2 regions of the Bacillus mesophilum genome follow, and region 2 is predicted to be linked to the other one. Evidence: predicted binding sites of a transcription regulator. Region 2 holds the regulator's gene; the other holds the start of a gene.
The links. Region 2 encodes NrdR, which represses ribonucleotide reductase genes. Its sites were predicted from a motif close to AACACNATATATNGTGTT; they were not measured.
Positions count from the first base shown of each region.

Region 1 (10,099 bases), on a different contig from region 2:
TCAAGCATAGGTCCGAAGACGAGAAAAGCAAGAATAGAATGCTGAGGCACGACATGCTGAAACGCTGCCGCAACAAAAGCATCAGCTTCAGAGCACAGAGATAACAAGTACGCCAGTCCCATCATTAGTGCTGTTCCAATGACTGGATCTGAGCTTGCTTCTATTAAAGAACCACGGTTAAGATAGACTTGTGCAGCACTAGCCAAGAACCCGCCAAAAATGAAGTATTTACCCACTAAGAAAAACTCATCAATACTATGGTTCACCATAGAGTTGAATCTTGAATAATTATGATGATGGTGCGCTGGTGCGGTGAAATCGTTTGTATGCTTACGCAAAATGTTTGAACCTGAGAAAAATACATATATGATGAGGGCAACCGTTAATGAGACAGCAATACATAAAACCATTCTGCCGATATAAATGGCAGGATCGTTTTGAAATGCAAAAAAAGTGGATCCAAATACAACGAAATTGAGAATAGGAGCAGCAGTTAAAATAGCCATTCCAGCATGAAGCGGAACCCCTTTCTGTATAAGCCGGCGGACAACAGGGATTATGGCACATTCACATACTGGTGTAATAGCAGCAATTATAATAGCAGTGATTACAGCCATTACAGGGTGCTTAGGTATCCATCTTTTGATATAGTCTTCGGAAATATACTCGTGAATAATTGAAGAAAAAATAACTCCGATCAAAAGAAATGGAATAGCCTCCAGGAAGATCCCCATAAAAATGACGAAGATTGATTTAAACTCCCCTTCAAGAATATCCCCATGAAAGAAAAAGCCCTCAAGATCTCCAAAAAAGAATAGAGACAACATAAAAAATAGTAGGATTGTTACTAATAAACTCCGCATATTAGAGATTACACTCATTAATATCTCTCCTAAATCGTAATTACTTCGAATGATTTACTATTACTCTATGTAATCTATTTGAGTTTCATTCACAAAATGATAGATTTGGATTTTAGTTCTTTTGCTTTTTAATCTGTTCGCTTTCATATAAAAGAAAAAGGCTCATTTGGTGCTAAAAGGAAATCTTTCTAGTAATTATTTGAAGATTGCTTAGACCCGTATTTTTTCAGTTGTGAATGTGGTATGTTACTCTGGGTGATACCTATGATGATCATAAAAGAATTTATAGCTAATTTAGCTTTACTGGGCACATTGCTTTTTCTATATTCTCAAGTAATCATGAAAAAGCCGCTTCAATTGCATTCATCTGCGAAAACGAAACTAATAGCAGGTATCTGCGGCGGTTTTGTTAGTATTGTATTAATGCTGTTCAGCATCAATATTGGTGATTTACTCGTAGACTTACGTTTTATACCGACACTGCTGCTTGCTTTTTACGGAGGAGCATTTCCAGCGCTGATATCCATGGCAATGACCATTATATTCCGGTTCATTCTATCAGCCGAAATTATATCTTTGTATGCATTGATTATTAGTGTGACTGGCACCTTGTTTGCCATCTTTTTTTCAAGAGTAAAATTTTCCGCTAAAATTAGAATTTTTTCCATCTACACATTTAACAACATCATTTTTTCAATCTTTTTTGTTTATCTAAGTGAAGATCCAGCTATTATAATGGAAGTACTTACTTTATATTGGCTGATTTCATATATCTCCACTTTTTTAACGTTTTATCTAATACGATATATCCGTGAAAGCCAAGCTCTGTTTGCAAAGTATAAGAATGATTCTTTAACAGATAGTCTTACAGGTTTAAACAATGTTCGTAAGTTTGATGAAGAGTTCAATAGATTTGTGCATGATGTTAAAAGTAGTGATCAGCAGCTTTCTCTTCTTTATATAGATATAGATTATTTCAAGAAAATTAACGACACATATGGACATAAAGAAGGCGACATCGTTTTAATTGAACTTGGGGCAAGGCTTCAGAAAGCGACCAGAAATTTTGATATCGTCAGCAGAAATGGCGGAGAGGAATTTACCGTTTTACTTTTGGATTGCCCTGCTGCCAGAGCTGTTGAAATTGCAGAACGCATTCGAGACAGCGTAGAAAAGGATGCCTTTCTATTAAGCACTGGCAAGTCTATTTATATTACTGTTTCAGTCGGTGTAGCGAGCTATAGAGAAACAACTGAAAACCCAGCTATGTTAATTGATGATGCGGACTCTGCACTTTACCTAGCCAAACACTTGGGCCGTAACAGAGTATGTGTGGCATCATAAAGCAATGATTCTATTAAGATTCCTTAAATATAAGGGATCTTTTTGTTTAATTTATTCTTGAAATATTCTCCTCCAAAAATAGTAATTGTCACAAAATGTTCTAACCTTTACCGATTCACAGCTAGAATTAAACGGTATATTACTATATATAGATTCAAATAAATACAACCAAAGCATATATAGTATTGGAGGAGTAAAGAAATTGAAACAATCGATTTTGATGAATTCCGACCCATTTGAACAATATGAACAATTGGCTCTTTCTTTTGAGGATATTGTTACTACTAAAAAACAAGATTTAATACAAGAAAATGCAAACATGGATGGCCGAAGTCCATGTGGAATGATGAATAAGTTTGCCAGCGAAGCATCTAAATTTTATACAAAAACAGAGCTTTTAAGTGATGAAGCTAAACAGGCAATGAAGGATAACTTTATTTACCCTCACGACCTTGATTATTATGCGACCGGCACAACAACCTGTGCACAAATACCGCTCGGCAAGCTCTTGCAAACTGGCTTTCATACTGGCCATGGCTTTATGAGAACACCCAGTGATATTACGAGTGCCATGGCACTGGCCACGATCGTTTTCCAATCCAATCAGAATATGCAGCATGGCGGTCAGTCCGTTCCTGCCGTTGATTTCGATCTGGCTCCTTTTGTCAAAAGAACCTATTTAAAAATACTTAAACGCTTAAACAGCTATCCGCTGCAATGGACAAATGAAGAAAAGAGCAAGCAGGCATGGGCTGAAACGGAGCGGGCAACTTATCAAGCGTGTGAAGCATTTATACATAATTTAAATAGCATGCATAGCCGCGGGGGCGGTCAGACTCCTTTTACTTCAATTAATTATGGAACAGACACATCAAAAGAAGGACGATTGCTAATCAAAAATCTGCTGCTTGCCACCCAGGCAGGCCTTGGAAAAGGCGAAACACCTATCTTCCCTATTCAAGTGTTTAAAATGAAAAAAGGCGTTAATTACTTTGCTGATGATCCTAATTATGATTTATATCAATTGGCTTTAGAAACAACTGCAAAACGTTTATTCCCTAATTTTTCTTTTATTGATTCACCGTTCAATCTTGCCCATTATAACGGAACTCCTGAATCGGAAGTTTCCTATATGGGCTGCAGAACGAGAGTTATGAGCAATCGGCATGGTGAGGAAAACAGTGTCGGCAGAGGAAACTTATCTTTTACGAGTGTCAATCTAGTCAAGCTTGCTCTCACTTCCAGCAGCATTGCTGAGTTTTATCACTTATTAAACGAATATAGTGAAATAATCATCCGTCAGCTCTACGATCGTTATTTATTTCAGGCTAAAAAGCAGGCAAGGGATTTTACTTTCCTCTATTCTCAAGGTGTTTGGCTTGGAGGCGAACAATTGAAGCCAGATGACACATTAGAAGTAATCTTGAAACAAGGCACTTTATCGCTCGGTTTTATCGGTTTGGCAGAATGTTTAAAAGCTTTAACAGGAAATCATCATGGTGAAGACGAGGAAAGCTGGAAACTTGGCTATGAAATTATTCAATTTTTGCGAAATAAAATGGATGATGCAGCCGAAAGATACGATATAAATTATAGTTTAATTGCCACACCTGCTGAAGGGCTAAGCGGCAAATTTGTAAAGCAGGATCAGCTTCTATTTGGCGAGATAAAAGATATAACCGACCGGGCCTATTACACCAATTCCTTTCATATTCCCGTTCATTATTCTATCAGGGCAATCGATAAAATTAGGTTAGAAGGTCCCTTCCATGAACTGTGCAATGCTGGCCATATTTCTTATATTGAGCTTGATGGTGACGTAAGGCGAAATGTAACTGCTTTAGATAGGCTTGTGAAAGCAATGGCAGAACATCATATCGGTTATGGCAGCATTAATCATCCAGTGGATCATTGCAAAGTCTGCGGATATAATGGGTTAATTGATGAAGAATGTCCGAGCTGTAAAAGCACTGATGAGGGTGACTTTCATCGTATTCGCAGGATAACTGGTTATTTAGTTGGTGATATGAGCAAGTGGAATAGTGCAAAAATGGAAGAAGAACGAGATCGAGTGAAGCACGGGGCAAACAAATGAAGGTGATGAATATTTTGCATGATTCAGTCGTGGATGGTGAAGGGCTGCGGACCGTCATTTTCTTTGCTGGATGTCCCCATCAATGCCCTGGCTGTCATAATCCCAGCAGCTGGCATATGCAAAACGGAACAGATATGAATGTTGAAGAAGTTGTCCAGGAAGCAATGAATCCGTTAACAGATATCACATTAAGCGGTGGTGATCCTTTTTTTCAGGCTAAAGAAGTTAAGCTTGTAGCGAAAACACTTAAAAGTCTTGGTAAGCATATTTGGGCATATACTGGCTATACACTTGCTGAGATTCAGGAAAAAGGAAGCAGCGACCAGCAGGAATTATTGTCCTATTGTGATGTATTGGTCGATGGCCGATTTATTATCGGACAGAAAGACTCCACACTTCCATTTAGAGGGAGTGCAAACCAAACGATCCATTACTTAGCATAATAAAAGGATAGTGGCGTTCCATTTGGACGCCACTTTATTATTTATCTATAGGGTAAAGAAACTCTTAACGAATTGCTCTGAAACATCTTCCAGCTTCTTATACTGATATTGAGGATTACGATCCTTATCAATCAATACCGAACGGATTCCTTCATAAAAATCACGATGCTTTAAAAAGTTTAATGCCAGTACATAATCTGTTTCAAAACATTCCCGGACTGTTTTTACTTTGCCATCTCTTAATTGCTTTAAGCTCACCTTTAACGATACAGGTGACTTCGACGTTAGTATCTTTAACGTTTCTGCCGCAAATTCACTAGAAGCTTTTTCTAATGAAGATATGATCTCTTCAACAGTGTCATAGCGGAAATGAGAATTAATCTCTTCTTCCATTTCTTTCAAAAGACTTCTTTCTGCAGGTTTCGTGCTGTAATTCTTGATCATCTCTCCAACTTGAGATGCTTCCTCCCATTCAAATGCTTCAATATCCTGTAAAAATAGAGGAATATCTTCACTGGTTATATACTCTTCACCTGCATGTATATATAATACATCAGCTGCATTAATTGTTGAGCCTGTCAAAGCAAGGTATGCCCCGATCTGACCTGGAGCTTTATTTAGAAAATAGGCGGCAGCTACGTCTGGAAAAAAGCCAATATTCATCTCTGGCATAGCCCATTTTGTCCGTTCCGTCACAATACGATGTGACGCCCCGCTGGAAAGCCCGACACCGCCGCCCATCACAATGCCGTCTAATATCGCTATAATCGGTTTTTCAAATTCATAGATAAAGAGATCAAGCATATACTCCAATTCAAAAAAGTGGCATGCACGTTCAAAAGCGATTTCACTTGATTGTGCTTCATATAGAGTCTTAATATCTCCTCCCGCACAAAAACCTTTTGCTCCTTCCCCTTTCATGACAATTACTTTAATTGAATCATCAGATTGCCACTTCGTTAATTTCTCACTGATGATTGATATCATTTCATAGGAAAGCGAATTAATGGCTTTAGGACGGTTGAGTGTTAAAGTTGCTACGCCATTTTCCTTCACTTCCGCAATTACCACATCTGTCATTGGAATCCTCCTCATATAATGCTTTACGTGTTTTCATTGTTCTATGGATGTTCAGTCTGGTTTCATCTTAACATGGTTCATAACCGTTGACTCTCTTCGAAACCATATGTTCATATTTTATTAACCATAAGTCTTAGCAATAAATTCCCCTGAAAGAAATCCAGAGGAATTTATGATTATTTACAGGTTCAATTAGAATGCTATTAAAACCAGCGCTCTGTAACCACTTTTTTTCTCGTATAAAACTGTACTCCATCCTTGCCATTTGTACCTAAATCTCCGTAAAAAGATGCCTTGTTGCCCGCAAATGAGAAAAAGGCCATAGGTGCTGGTACATTGACGTTAACACCGATCATGCCGGCATCAATAGAGTTGCGGAAGATTTGTGCACTTTTTCCGCTTGAAGTATAAATAACTGCACCATTTGCAAACTTTGATTGATTTGTCAGCTCTATTCCTTCTTGTAAATCTTTTATTCTGACAATGCTTAACACAGGAGCAAAAATTTCATCCTGCCATATTTTCATATCTGTAGTTACATGATCAAAAAGCGTTGCACCAACATAATAGCCTTCTTCTTTTTTGCTGTCTTCCCTGCCATCGACTAGAAGCTTAGCTCCTTCCGATACTCCGCTATAAATATAGCTTAAAACTCGTTCTTTATGCGATTCGCGAATTAGAGGACCAACAAAATGCTCCTCATTTGTCCCTTCTCCTGCTGTTAATTTCTGTGTTTCTTCTGTTAAAAGAGCAACAAATTCATCCGCAATATCCTCGGTTACCGCTACAACAGAACATGCCATACAGCGTTCACCGCTGCTGCCGAATGCTGCACCAATCACACCTTGAACGGTTTTCTCCAGATTGCAGTCACCTAAAACCACTCCATGGTTTTTAGCTCCTGCCAATGCCTGCACTCTTTTTCCATTTGCAGACCCTTTTTCATACACATATTTCGCAACAGGCTCAGAGCCCACAAATGAAACCGCCGCAATTTGCGGATGGTCCAGTATGCCGTTGACAACATCCTTACCGCCATGAACTAAATTTAAGACTCCCTTTGGGAAGCCGGAGGCATAAAATAAATCTACTAATCTTTCAGCAAGAACCGGCGTACGTTCTGATACTTTTAAGACAAATGTATTTCCGCATGCGATCGCAAGCGGGTACATCCATAATGGCACCATCATCGGGAAATTAAAAGGCGTGATTCCTGCGACAACACCAAGCGGATAACGCCAAATAGAGCCATCAATTCCTTCTGCAATGTTCGGAAGTGCATCTCCCATCATCAGATTAGGCGCTGAGACAGCAAGCTCTACCACTTCAATGCCGCGCTGTACTTCTCCTCTTGCATCCTTGAGTGTTTTTCCATTTTCTGCAGTAATAATCTGTGCAAGCTCCTCTTTATGTGTTTGCAGCAGCTCCAAATATTTATATAAAAAGCGAGCACGATTCGGTACCGGCACCTTTGACCAGGAGGTATAGGCAACTTGAGCTGCTTCTACGGCACGATTTACATCTTCCTCCGTTGAAAGTGGCACATACGCAATAATTTTACCAGTAGCCGGATTTGGCACAGATTCAGTTGCTTCACCTAAAGACTCTACCCATTCTCCATTAATATGATTTTTCATTTTTTTTACATCTGTATGAATCATACGAGCCGTTCCTCCTCTTTGTTTGTATTATTGTGTTCCTGAATCATTTTATAAACGATGGACATATCAAGATCTCCATACCCTTTAGCATCTGCTTTTTGATAGTTTGCCAGCAGCGTTTTAGAAATTGGCAGTTCGACTTGCTGCTGCTCAGAAAGCTCCATCGCAAATTGCAAATCCTTAATCAGCAGTTTCAGAGTAAAGCCAGGATTATAATCATCCTTAGCGATAAAAGATTCATAATTTCGTTCGTAAATACGGCTCTGGCCATAGCTTACATTTAATACTTCAAAAAGCTGCTTTAAGTCTAGTCCGCTTTTCTCAGCAAGCGTTAACGCTTCTGCCACACCCCAAGTGTAATAGCCAATCAGCAGATTGTTCATCAGCTTTGTGATCGTTCCACTATCTACTTTTTCACTAATATGAAAAATATTTTCTCCCATTGCTTCCATGACTGGAAACGCCTGGTCGAACACTGTCTTTGAACCGCCTGCCATAAAAGTTAGTGTCTTATTGACAGCACCGACGACCCCTCCGCTCACTGGTGCAGCTATAAACTGGCCGCCATTCTCTTCTATGGCCTTTTCTATTTTTTGATGAAGCTCCGGTGAAATTGTACTTGTATCAATTAAAATACATTTATTTGAGCTCTGTTCAATAAGTCCATGTTTGCCAAAATACACGGACTCAGCAGCCTTATTTGAAGGAAGACTAGTAAAGATGACTTCACAAATTCCTGTCAATTCTTCAACTGGGGTACTAATCTTGCCGCCAAGCTTTTGAAAAGCATCTTCTGCTTTTTCGTTAATATCAGAACCATATACGATATAGCCTGCCTTTAATAAATTGGCGCTCATCGGCAGACCCATATTTCCCAATCCTATAAATCCTATTTTCTTCATATTCAATCCTCCATTCTTAAAAAGCTTAGAAGCTATGAATGTTAAGCTGCCACGAAACTATACGGTAAAATATTGACCCTTTTGCAGGATTGCCTGAGCGATTTTTCTTTTCGTTATAAGCGTCTGGCTTCTGGTTGGCACATAAATGGATGAGACCTCATTCAATTTTTCTTCTCTCTCAATCTCATTTTCGTATAAACAAGCAATCATCACTGCTGCACCAGAAGCAATTTTATAAAAGCCTTCTTCACAAATTGTTTCTGATAATAGCTGTATAACTTCATGATCAGGATGTTTAAGAGTTCTTCGATAGCAAGAATCCATCACGTATAGTTCACTTGTCGCATCAGCCAGTATTCTCATCAGCTCTTGTTCAATATTTTTTGGATGACGTTTCATGGTAAGCGCTTTCAAAATTTTGTCGAATAATTCAGCTCCACCGACTAAATATCCTTCTTGTCGAGTCAATTGCTCTTTCTTATATAAATCTTTAATAGAACTCGGCAAAGAAGTTCTTTTTAATGCATTTTTCGCAATGGTTAGCCTGTTGATTTCATTTGTACCTTCAAAGATTCGGCTGATTCTTGCATCACGATAAAGTGCTTCAACAGTATAGTCTTTCATATAGCCATTGCCGCCATGTATCTGGACAGCTTCATCCACGTTACTAGCCAATGCCTCAGAACCAAACACTTTACAGATCGAAGCCTCAAGTGCAAATGCAGAAACAAGCGAATTAAAGCTTTCTGTTGAATCTTTACGATTTAAGACTTCATCTATATATCCTGCTGTCCGATATGAAATACTTTCTGCACCAAAAATAGCAAGCGCCATATTGGCCAGTTTTTCTTGAATCATATGAAACTCGCTAATGCTCTTCCCAAATTGCTGCCGCTCCTCCGCATAATGAATGGCCAGCTGCAGTGCTTGTTTCGCTGTCCCAATGTTAGCAAAAGAAAGCTTTAAGCGTGCTAAATTCAAAATGTTTAATGCTACAAGATGACCTTTGCCTATATCGCCGAGTACATTTTCAGAAGGAACAAGACAATCTTCCAAAATCAAGGTAGCTGTAGAAGATCCCTTGATTCCCATCTTCTCTTCTTCAGCACCAATCGAAACGCCTTTAAAATCTCTGTCGACAATAAATGCGGTCATGCCTTGAACGGATTTTGCAAATACGAGAAAAACATCTGCAACATTGGCATTTGTAATCCATTGTTTTTCCCCATTAATAACCCAGCTGCCGTTTTCCAATTGTTTTGCTGTAGTTTTAGCGTTTAAAGCATCAGAGCCTGCATTTGATTCTGTCAGTGCATATGCGCCAATCCATTCTCCGGAACCAAGTTTTGGCAAATACTTTTGCTTTTGCTCCTCTGTTCCATAGTATATATATGGCAGTGTGCCAACACCAGCATGAATATTAAACGAAACACTGAATGATCCTGCCCATCCCAGCTTTTCCGCGACAACGCCAGAAATACTTTTATCTAATTGAAAGCCGCCATAATCTTCAGGTATTTCAATACTTAATAAACCAAGTTCACCGGCCTTACGGAATAAATTCACTACTTCTGCATGCTGCTGTTTTTCAATATTACCCACTTTAGGCTTCACTTCAGTTTTTACAAAAAGCTCAGCGGTTTTTGCAATTAAAATATCGTCATCTGTAAAGTCTTCTGGGGTGAAAGGAGCAGTTATGCTGTCGTAAAAA
Region 1 covers NZ_WBOT01000001.1:896,147-906,245, forward strand. Annotated here, with positions in the region: gene F7732_RS04390 (permease) at 1-881, opposite strand, end outside; gene F7732_RS04395 (GGDEF domain-containing protein) at 1,131-2,207, shown strand; gene F7732_RS04400 (anaerobic ribonucleoside triphosphate reductase) at 2,428-4,302, shown strand; gene nrdG (anaerobic ribonucleoside-triphosphate reductase activating protein) at 4,299-4,745, shown strand; gene F7732_RS04410 (enoyl-CoA hydratase/isomerase family protein) at 4,791-5,825, opposite strand; gene F7732_RS04415 (CoA-acylating methylmalonate-semialdehyde dehydrogenase) at 6,029-7,486, opposite strand; gene F7732_RS04420 (NAD(P)-dependent oxidoreductase) at 7,483-8,388, opposite strand; gene F7732_RS04425 (acyl-CoA dehydrogenase family protein) at 8,446-10,099, opposite strand, start outside.
Region 1: the regulator NrdR is predicted to act here: its motif matches at 2,377-2,394, upstream of F7732_RS04400 (anaerobic ribonucleoside triphosphate reductase).

Region 2 (10,099 bases):
CGTATTTGCGGACATTGACTGCTTTTTCAGCTACTTCATTGTCTCCGACTACAAGCATATATGGTGTTTTTTGCATTTGTGCTTCACGGATTTTATAGCCGATTTTTTCATTCCGGTCATCAAGCTGAACACGCAATCCTTGTGCCTGAAGCTGTTCCTGCACTTCTTTTGCATAGTCGAAGTGCACTTCTGGTGAAACAGGGATCACCTGAACTTGTACAGGTGCTAGCCATGTAGGGAACGCACCTTTGTATTCTTCAATTAAGAACGCCACAAAACGTTCCATTGTTGATACAACACCGCGGTGGATAACGACCGGACGATGCGGTTTCCCGTCTTCACCAACATATGTTAAATCAAAACGCTCTGGAAGAAGGAAGTCAAGCTGAACTGTTGATAATGTTTCATCCTTGCCAAGAGCTGTTTTTACCTGCACATCAAGCTTTGGACCGTAGAATGCCGCTTCTCCTTCAGCTTCAAAGTAGTCAAGGCCGATTTCATCCATTGCTTCTTTCAGCATTGCCTGTGCCTTTTCCCACATATCATCATCATCAAAATACTTCTCCGTATCCTGAGGATCACGGTAGGATAAACGGAAAGAATAATCATTTATGTCAAAGTCTTTGTATACTTCTAAAATTAAATGCACAACACGCTTGAATTCTTCCTTGATTTGATCAGGGCGTACAAAGATATGAGCATCATTTAATGTCATTCCGCGCACACGCTGAAGACCTGAAAGAGCGCCTGACATTTCATAGCGGTGCATTGTTCCTAATTCTGCAATACGGATTGGCAATTCGCGATAGCTGTGAATGCCATTTTTGTATACCATCATATGGTGCGGACAGTTCATTGGGCGAAGCACAAGCTGTTCGTTGTCCATTTCCATCACAGGGAACATGTCTTCCTGATAATGGTCCCAGTGACCAGACGTTTTATATAAATCAACGCTTCCCATGATTGGTGTATACACATGGTCATAGCCCAGGCGTTCTTCTTTGTCGACAATATAACGTTCAATGTTGCGGCGGATTGTTGCACCTTTAGGAAGCCACATCGGCAAACCTTGTCCGACTTTTTGAGAAGTCATAAACAAGTTTAACTCTTTTCCAATCTTACGGTGATCACGTTCTTTTGCCTCTTCAAGCAAGCGAAGATGCTCAGCCAGATCTTCCTTTTTAAAGAAAGCTGTCCCATAAATACGCTGAAGCATTTTGTTATCGCTGTTTCCTCGCCAGTATGCTCCTGCAATGCTCAGGAGCTTAAACTCTTTTAGCTTTCCTGTTGACGGAACGTGGACGCCGCGGCATAGGTCAAAGAAATCTCCCTGCTCATAGATTGTTACCTTTTCGTCTGCCGGAATGGCTTCAATAAGCTCCAGCTTATATTCATCGCCAATCTCCTTATAAAGAGCGACCGCTTCATCACGGCTGACTTCTTTACGGACGATATCGATGTTTTCATTGATGATTTTCTTCATTTCTTTTTCAATAACCGGCAGATCTTCTGGTGTTAATGATTCTTCAATATCCACATCATAGTAAAAGCCGCCTTCAATAACTGGACCAACACCAAGCTTCACGTTTTTATATAGACGTTTAATCGCTTGAGCCATTAAGTGAGCCGAACTGTGGCGCAATACTTCAAGCGCTTCAGGAGAATCATTCGTTACGATTTCAACCGCTGCATCTCCTTCAATTTCTCTGCGGAGATCGTACATTTCTCCGTTCACCTTGCCAGCGATTGCCTTTTTCTTCAGCCCTGGGCTGATGGACGCCGCAATTTCCTCAGTTGTTACACCATTGGCAAATTCTTTGATTGCACCGTCTGGAAATGAAATTTTAATCATTTCAGTCATCGTCTTTTCCTCCTAATGAATGGTAAAAGTTATGTTTTTCAGAAAAATAAAAAACCCGTCCCAAAAAAGGGACGAGTTATTATATACACGTGGTTCCACCCTACTTCTCATTTTCCCCATAGGAAAAAATGACTTGTAGAAAATAACGGATGTAATCCGCCAGCCCATTTCCTGGCCGGAGCTCAAAAGGTGGTAAGTATCCAATCTATGCTAGGAAGGTTGCAGCCATGCCTTCCCTCTCTTCAAACAAGAAAAGAATACCCATGTCCTTGTCATAACTTTTGCTGTATTAATGTAATATGTACGTATTATAGCTTTTTTACAGCAAAAAAATCAAGGGCATCCTTTGTAAATTTTTCTAAACAAAGCTGCAGATTGTGTTTTTTAATTAATTTCACGTGTTTGCCCGCTTAATTCCTGCAAGTCCTTACAGGATTGGAAAGCAGAAACCGGTTTAATCGTCAGCCGTTCTTCAAAAATATTTGAGATTGTCCGCACTAAAGGAAATTCCTCATCATCACAATACAAATAAACTGTATGCGGTGCGATGGATAAGAGCGGTGCAATCGTTACCGAGTCGACATAAACAGGATGATGAAAGAGAAGCTTTCTGTCTATAAGAGCCCGCAGCTCGGTATTTCGAATCTCAATCAGGCTTTCATCATAAAAAAAGACCCCTTCATTCATCAGCACATGAATCTCTTCGAATTTTGACTGGCGCTTTGCGAGGAACTCACGCAGCATTTGCACAAACATTTGGTATTCCTGCTCCATTTTGTATTCATCAATTGAAATTTCGATATACTTGACCAGCTGATCCATAAATGAGCGCATTCTAAATTTCACAAAAGAGTCGAAGGAGAAGCTGATGTCTGGCTGTATCATCTGGTGAATGTCTTTCCTGACACTTTCCTTCACATTGCGGTCAAGTATAAAAGAAGAAAGGTCCTCTCGATTGCCTTCAATAATAGATTGAGCTATTTCTATAATCTGGTGCTGTTCTTCCTCGTCGTGATAAAAATATTGATCTATTAAAATAGTGCGAAACCAGTCCTCCATCTTGCTTTCTATGACAAACTCATAAAAAGCCTCTTTCAGCAAGTGTATGGCATTTTCAGCTTCATGAAAAAATTGCAGCTTACCTATATGGTGATCTTCATATCGAAGATGAATTTGATCAGTACAGCCTGAAGCGGTCAGCAAATCTTGAAGCAGTGTATGTAAACGTAATGCATCCTTCTTACTTCGGAAAATGATTTCGATCAACCAAATCCCCCCTTAAAAGAAATCTCTACCTTTCGCTTCCCCTGCATAGTGAATGACTAAACAGGTGCAAGGTTTCCTTTAATGTATATGGGAGACATGTCTAAATTAGAAGCAGAAATGTGATTAGCTGATTCAACTAATGATCGATAGATGGATTCTGAGAAAAAATCGGCCGTTTAAGTTAAATGTAAGCAGATTTTTACCCTATTTATGAGAATTCGAATAAAATATCTTTTTACTGATGAAAAAGAAGAAAAAAGATATGCTATTCTCATTGAGAGGGCCATGATATCCGCCGCCCAGAAAATTTATCGCCAAAAATGAGGTTTTAAGTCAAAATTCAAAATACAAAAAAACCGCCTGTTCTAAACAGGCAGCCAAAAATATTATCTTCTTCTATTCGGACCTTCAACCAAAACAGGCTCGGATAAAAATTTAATCCGTTCCATAATGCGGCGCGCCTTCATCCGTTCCTCTTCACCGCGCTGTGTATAGGATAAATGATGTTCAAGTTCTTTTAAATCAAAGTTCGAAGTAAAAAATGTCGGCAGGTTCTCAAGCATACGGAATTGAAGCAATGGTCCAAGAACCTCATCCCTTGTCCAGCTGGACATCGTTTCTGCTCCAATATCATCAAACATAAGAACGTTAGCCCGTTTAATAGCTTCCATTTTATCATTTAATGTTGAATCACCTATAGAGCTCTTCATTTCCCTGAATAATTCTGGAACGTATACAATCATCGAAGAGACCCCTTGATTTGCGAGCGCGTTTGCTATTGCACCTAACAAGTATGATTTCCCTACACCAAATTGTCCGTAAAAATAAAGGCCCTTTTGAGAAGGATTTTTACTATAATTTGTTATAAAAGTAACAGCTTTGTCTACTGCATCAGCTCGATATACGTCATCATGCAAATCTTTAAATTTCGCATGCAATATATCCTTGGGCACATACAAGCTTTTAATTAGGCTTTCATTTTTGCGCTTTTCATCGTGAATCACTTTACGCGGGCATTTATCATACTTAATATCAATCAGGCCTCTTGTGATAACTAGCTCAGGATGATAGCCTTGCATAAAGTTAATGCATCCTTCAAGATTTGGACATTTGTTGCATTCTTTACTAAGCTTCGAATACTCATAAAGCTTAATAAGACTTCTGTTCACCATATCTTCCGTTAATTCATGCTGATGCTCAATTAGAAAAGCCTTTATATCTGGATGATTTAGCGTTTCTGCCCGCTGCTGTTCATATCTTTTTTTAAAGTCCTGGTTGCCAGTGAGCCTCTTTAATGTATCATTAATGTTCTCCATTTTTACTCACCACCCGAATGCAGTTTCTTTAATGCTTCCTGCATTTTTTTCTTTTTCTTTTCCATTTCTTCATCCTGACCTTCATTTGCGGTTTTTACATCCCCGCCATCATTATCAAACCAATCAGGCAAAAGTTCAGAGCGAATTGGCTGTTTTTTCGACGTTCTTTTGCTCGTCTTATTTCCCCCAGCCCATTCTAAATATTGTCTATGTTCGTTTTTCGCCAGCTCCATCGCATCTTTAGCCCTTTTTACTTGCTTGCGGGCCCAATGGCTGGCAATCTTCTCAACATATGACTTCGTAAGCTTCATATCTGTTTTTAACATAACATATTGAATAAGCACATTCACAACAGCCGGCAGCAATTTTTGCTGAAACAGAACGTCCTCAATTATTTTCAAGTCGCCTTTGGAAGGCTCGGCTCCTCCCGACAGATCTTTCAGTAATTGTCTCGGAGAAGTCGTTTCTAAGTATAATATGAGCTCATCCTCTTTGGATGCTGGTGCTGATTGTGCTGTACGTTGTGCTGCTGGCTGTGTACGATCCAGTAAGGACGGCAGCTGGTCATTGTGCTGAAATTGATACCAATCTCTCGCAGACTTTCGCAGTTCTTCAATATTGATATCATTATTTTCGGTAAGGGCACTTATCATAACATTTTTCATCTGTAATACATCTATATCGTATAAAAAAGCTAGATTACTAATGGCCAGTTTAACTTTTTTCGTTAAGGCATTTTTGGGCACCAGCGATTCATTTAGTCCAGCCATGAGGAGATCAAAGTCAAATGTATCTATGCTGATCTGAATGCCGTCTGATTCATCTCTTCCCATAAAGGTCGCATCTTCCTGCAAATCATGCTCCTCATATTGAGTTAACCCTTGGTGGCCTGACATATAAACATCTTGGAACGACTTTGTTGCCTCTGTGTACCCTTCCTGCGAATGTACCGCTTTATCGGAAAAGAAACGCTTTAAGCGTGCATATTGGGTCTTCCCGACTTTTTTAAATAAGTATATATTCAGCATGCCATCTAGAAAGAATTGCTGTGGCGATAAGGGGGGCTGCAGTTCATATATGAAAGAGCGTATGTCGTCCTCTTTTTTTATAAAAACCTTTAATAGTCCCATGCCTTCAAGCTTTGCCCTTGCCTCATATATTTCTTTAAGCCCCAGTCCCATAGTTGTCATCAAGTAATGATGGGTGCTTGACTCCGACCAGATTCGATTTTCCTCCACTTCTGCCCATAACGTCATATAAAGACTCAGGCAGGTGGAACCAATCAGCGGCTGGTATAAGAGTGTCATAATTTTTCTGTCGTATTCATGCAGCAGTCCGCCAGCGGCCACGGCATATCGATCAATCGGTATCAGTTCTGTCCAATGCTGGGCCAATTGTATTCAACCTCACTTCATTATAGAGAAAATCCTTTTTATAGCCTTAACTTGCAAAAAAAGAGCCAGAGATTCCACCATACACTCTTAGGCTCTGACACTCTATTGCTCTTTTTTAATTAATTCCTTTAATTCATCAATAAAAACATTAATGTCTTTAAATTGTCTATATACTGAGGCAAAACGAACATAGGCGACATCGTCCACCTTAGCGAGCCTGTCCATCACCATTTCTCCAACCTCGTCACTTTTGATCTCTGACACGCCGTTGCTGCGCAGCTCTGCTTCTACCTCTGCAGTAATCGCTTCGAGCTCCTTAAGTGCAACAGGCCGTTTCTCACATGCCTTAATCAATCCGCGCAGTATTTTCTCCCGGCTGAACTCTTCTCTCGTGCCTTCCTTTTTTACGACAACAAGCGGTATTTCTTCCACTTTTTCAAACGTCGTAAAGCGATAGTGGCATTGCTCACATTCCCGTCTTCTTCGGATGGATCTTCCGTCATCCACCGGCCTGGAGTCGAGCACACGGGTATTATTATTGTGGCATGAAGGACATTTCATACAATCAACTCCCGATTAACGATCAATTTTTTCCTTAAACTTATCTTATAAAAAAGAAGTTGTCAGTACAAGCACTTGTCACTTGTTTCCGTACCTTCCTGCTCCAATAAATTCAAATTCATTGTTTATAGCATCATATAAAGACAGCAGTTCTTTTTTTAGCGTTGGATAAATGCCTAGCGGTGAAGACTGTTCAGTTGAAATAGTAATATCCACTGCTGTTTCTAATGGCATAAGTCCTGTAACGGTAATCACAGCAAAACACTTTTTTGCACCATTTAGCTCTGCCGCTATTTCTCCATGCTCTCTTGAAGAGCTGATGATTCTCAAATTTTGTTTCCTGCGCAGTAATTGTTCCAGCAATAGAAATAATTCAGATGAATTTTTTTTATAATATCTCGTTTGCAGAGTTGGATCCAGGTGTTGATCACTTGTTTCACACTGCTTCTCGAATCTGCCCATTATTGGACGTAAAATCGGCATTTTATTTCCTCCATGATGTACATATATCTCTATTGTACTATTTTTTTGGAGAAAATTAAAAGGAGTGCATCTTATGCACTCCTGAAATTTCATTAGTTGTTTAAATTAAAGTACATTTGCTTTTGATTGCTTCACTTGAACAGGACCCATTCCACGAGGCAGTTCAATGTTTTCGCTAGCACTAGCTCCCAGCGACTCTGCAATATGCTCAGCAGCAATGTTAGGATCAAGATCTCCGCAAGTATAAACATCAATGCTTGCATAGCCATGCTCAGGAAAGCTATGAATCGTTAAATGTGACTCAGAGATAATAACAACTCCGCTCACACCTTGTGGAGCAAATTTATGAAATGCCACCTCACGAATTTCAGCACCTGACTTTAATGCAGCATTTACAAACGTCTGTTCAATATACTCCATATCATTTAACTTTTCAAAATCGCATCCCCATAATTCAGAGATTACGTGACGACCCATTGTTTCCATATTCAATTTCCCCCTTTACGTTAATAAAATGAAATTCTAAGTTCATATTGACGTACTACTACCACGGGGGAAAGTTAGTCCGGAGAGGTCCTAACCCTTTAAGTAGTGATCAACCGCCATTACTTTAGAAGTTCACGATGATTAGTATACTTTGTTTATTATTTTTTTGCAACAAAAGGATTAAATATTTTATTTGAAAATTTTCAGGGAAACAGACACACTTTTTCAGCTTCCATTCGCATTTATAACATCCGCCTGGAAATAGCAAAGTGAATCAATTCTTACTATTGCCCTAACATGCAGAGATATACGCCAAAGAAAATGATACTCAATGCGCCTGAAGATGTCCGCTAGTAATGGAGGCTAGCGGTTCCATGGAATATAAGCTGGTATTTTACAGAAGGAAACGCAGCTTATTTCATTCTTAATAGCAAAAAAATCCCACTCTGCATAAACAGAATAGGATCTTCGGCTTTCTTTTTAAATGATTAACTTACCTTTATGTTCTTTATCTCAACAAGCTGCATGGCCACGTGTTTTGCCAGATCTACAACTCGGCAGGAGTAGCCCCATTCATTATCGTACCAGGCCAGAACTTTTACTTTATTTTCGCCTATTAGCATCGTGGACAAGCTATCAATAATCGCTGAATGTTCATTTGTATTAAAATCAACTGACACTAAAGGTTCATCTGTAATTGCGAGGATACCCTGTAACTCATTGTCTGCGGCTTGTGCAAATGCTGCGTTGATTTCATCAATCGTCACTTCTTTTTGCAGATCCACTACAAGGTCAACAAGTGACACGTTCGGGGTTGGCACTCTTAGAGCCATGCCGTGTATCCTTCCTTCTAATTGCGGCAGCACTAAAGATAAAGCTTTCGCAGCTCCTGTAGAGGTGGGGATGATTGATTGTCCGCAAGCACGTGCCCGACGTAAGTCCTTATGCGGATTATCAATATTTTTCTGATCGTTTGTATAAGCATGAACAGTTGTCATTAAACCATTAATAATGCCAAAACGCTGATCAAGCACCTTTACTACCGGAGCAAGGCAATTTGTTGTACAAGAAGCATTTGAAATAATATCATGCTCTTCAATATTTAATGCGCTTTCATTTACGCCCATAACAATTGTTACATCCTCATTCTTCCCAGGTGCTGTTAAAATGACCTTTTTGGCGCCAGCATCAAGATGAAGACTTGCCTTATCACGAGAATTAAATTTACCTGTCGCTTCAATGACTATGTCGATAGCAAGTTCATTCCAAGGAAGCTGCAGGGGATCTCTGCTGTTTAATAATTTTATTCTTTTGCCATTAACAATTAAAGCATTTTCCTCTGTTTGGATAGCTGCTTCAAAGGTTCCGTGATTCGTATCATATTTAAGTAAATGTGCTAAAGTTTCAGCAGGATAACTAGCATTGACCGCTACAATTTCAAGATTATGATCAAGGATCGCCTTTCTAAAGACCATTCTCCCAATTCTGCCAAATCCATTAATCGCTATTCTCGCCGTCATATGATGTGATGACCCCTTTCAAATTAATGTTATACTTATTAATTTGCTAATCTTCAATTAGTATAACATATATTGCATTTAATGCGATATATTAAATAACACATTTAAGAATATCATTTTCATTCATATGCATATAAGAAGGATTTCTTGCTCTTTTCCATTTTCTAACAAAAAACCTTGCATGACGATATGCAAGGTAAGAAAGACGTAATCTAAAATTTTTTCAGCTGGTGTCAGTGATGATTCGTTATTCCCCACTTTTTCAATAATGAGAGTAATTGATGTTGAGTCTCTTCAATGGTTCCAATGTTGTAAATGATGTCATCCGCAAGCTTCTTTTTATCCGCAAGCGGCAATTGTGAACGTATACGTGCTTTTGCTTCATCTTCAGTAAGCTTGTTTCTTGCCATTAGACGTGCTAATTGCGTCTGTTCATCAACATAAATTAACAAAGTCTGATCCGCCAGATATTCCAGCTTACTTTCAAAAAGAAGTGGAATATCAAGGATAATCAGTGATTCTCCTTTTTGAATCGCAGCCTCTTTTTTTTGCAGCATCTGTTGGCGTACAGCTGGATGCACAATGCTATTAAGCTTTAAACGCTGTTCTTCTTCTTGAAAAATAATGGACCCTAACTTCGCTCTGTCAATTTCATCTGTTTCGTTAAGTATATCCTCACCAAAATGATGCACAATTTCTTCATAAGCTTCTGTCCCTTTTTCAACTGCTAAACGAGCTTCTATATCTGCATCAATCACCGTAAATCCCATTTTTTTTAACATGGAAGAAACTGTACTTTTCCCACTGGCTATTCCGCCAGTTAATCCAATTACAAGTGACATGTTAAATCCTTTCTCCTAAATTTTCCAAACACCTATAATGATCAGCAATAGACCAGGCAAAAATGAAAAACGCTGAATAAATAGGCTGTTGGAGAATATTGCACCGATTTTAAGTCCAAACAGAACAAAGAGGGAACTCATAACAGCTACCGCTAATGCAAGCAAGTAAGGTGAATATCCAAGCAGAGCCGCTCCAATTCCAGCTCCAAATGCATCTAGTGAAAGAGCAAGCCCTAGCAGGATCGCTTCAATTCCCACAATTGTTCCTGACTTATCAAAATCGGCTGACATAGGTTTCTTTAAAATATGAACCACAAGACCAAGTGATTTGATTTCAAAATTGACAATGGTTTTCTCATGGGGAAGCAGG
Region 2 covers NZ_WBOT01000002.1:801,407-811,505, forward strand. Annotated here, with positions in the region: gene thrS (threonine--tRNA ligase) at 1-1,861, opposite strand, end outside; gene ytxC (putative sporulation protein YtxC) at 2,246-3,127, opposite strand; gene dnaI (primosomal protein DnaI) at 3,514-4,443, opposite strand; gene F7732_RS08930 (replication initiation and membrane attachment family protein) at 4,446-5,837, opposite strand; gene nrdR (transcriptional regulator NrdR) at 5,940-6,398, opposite strand; gene F7732_RS08940 (hypothetical protein) at 6,477-6,881, opposite strand; gene speD (adenosylmethionine decarboxylase) at 6,987-7,367, opposite strand; gene F7732_RS08950 (glyceraldehyde-3-phosphate dehydrogenase) at 7,856-8,887, opposite strand; gene coaE (dephospho-CoA kinase) at 9,121-9,729, opposite strand; gene ytaF (sporulation membrane protein YtaF) at 9,745-10,099, opposite strand, start outside.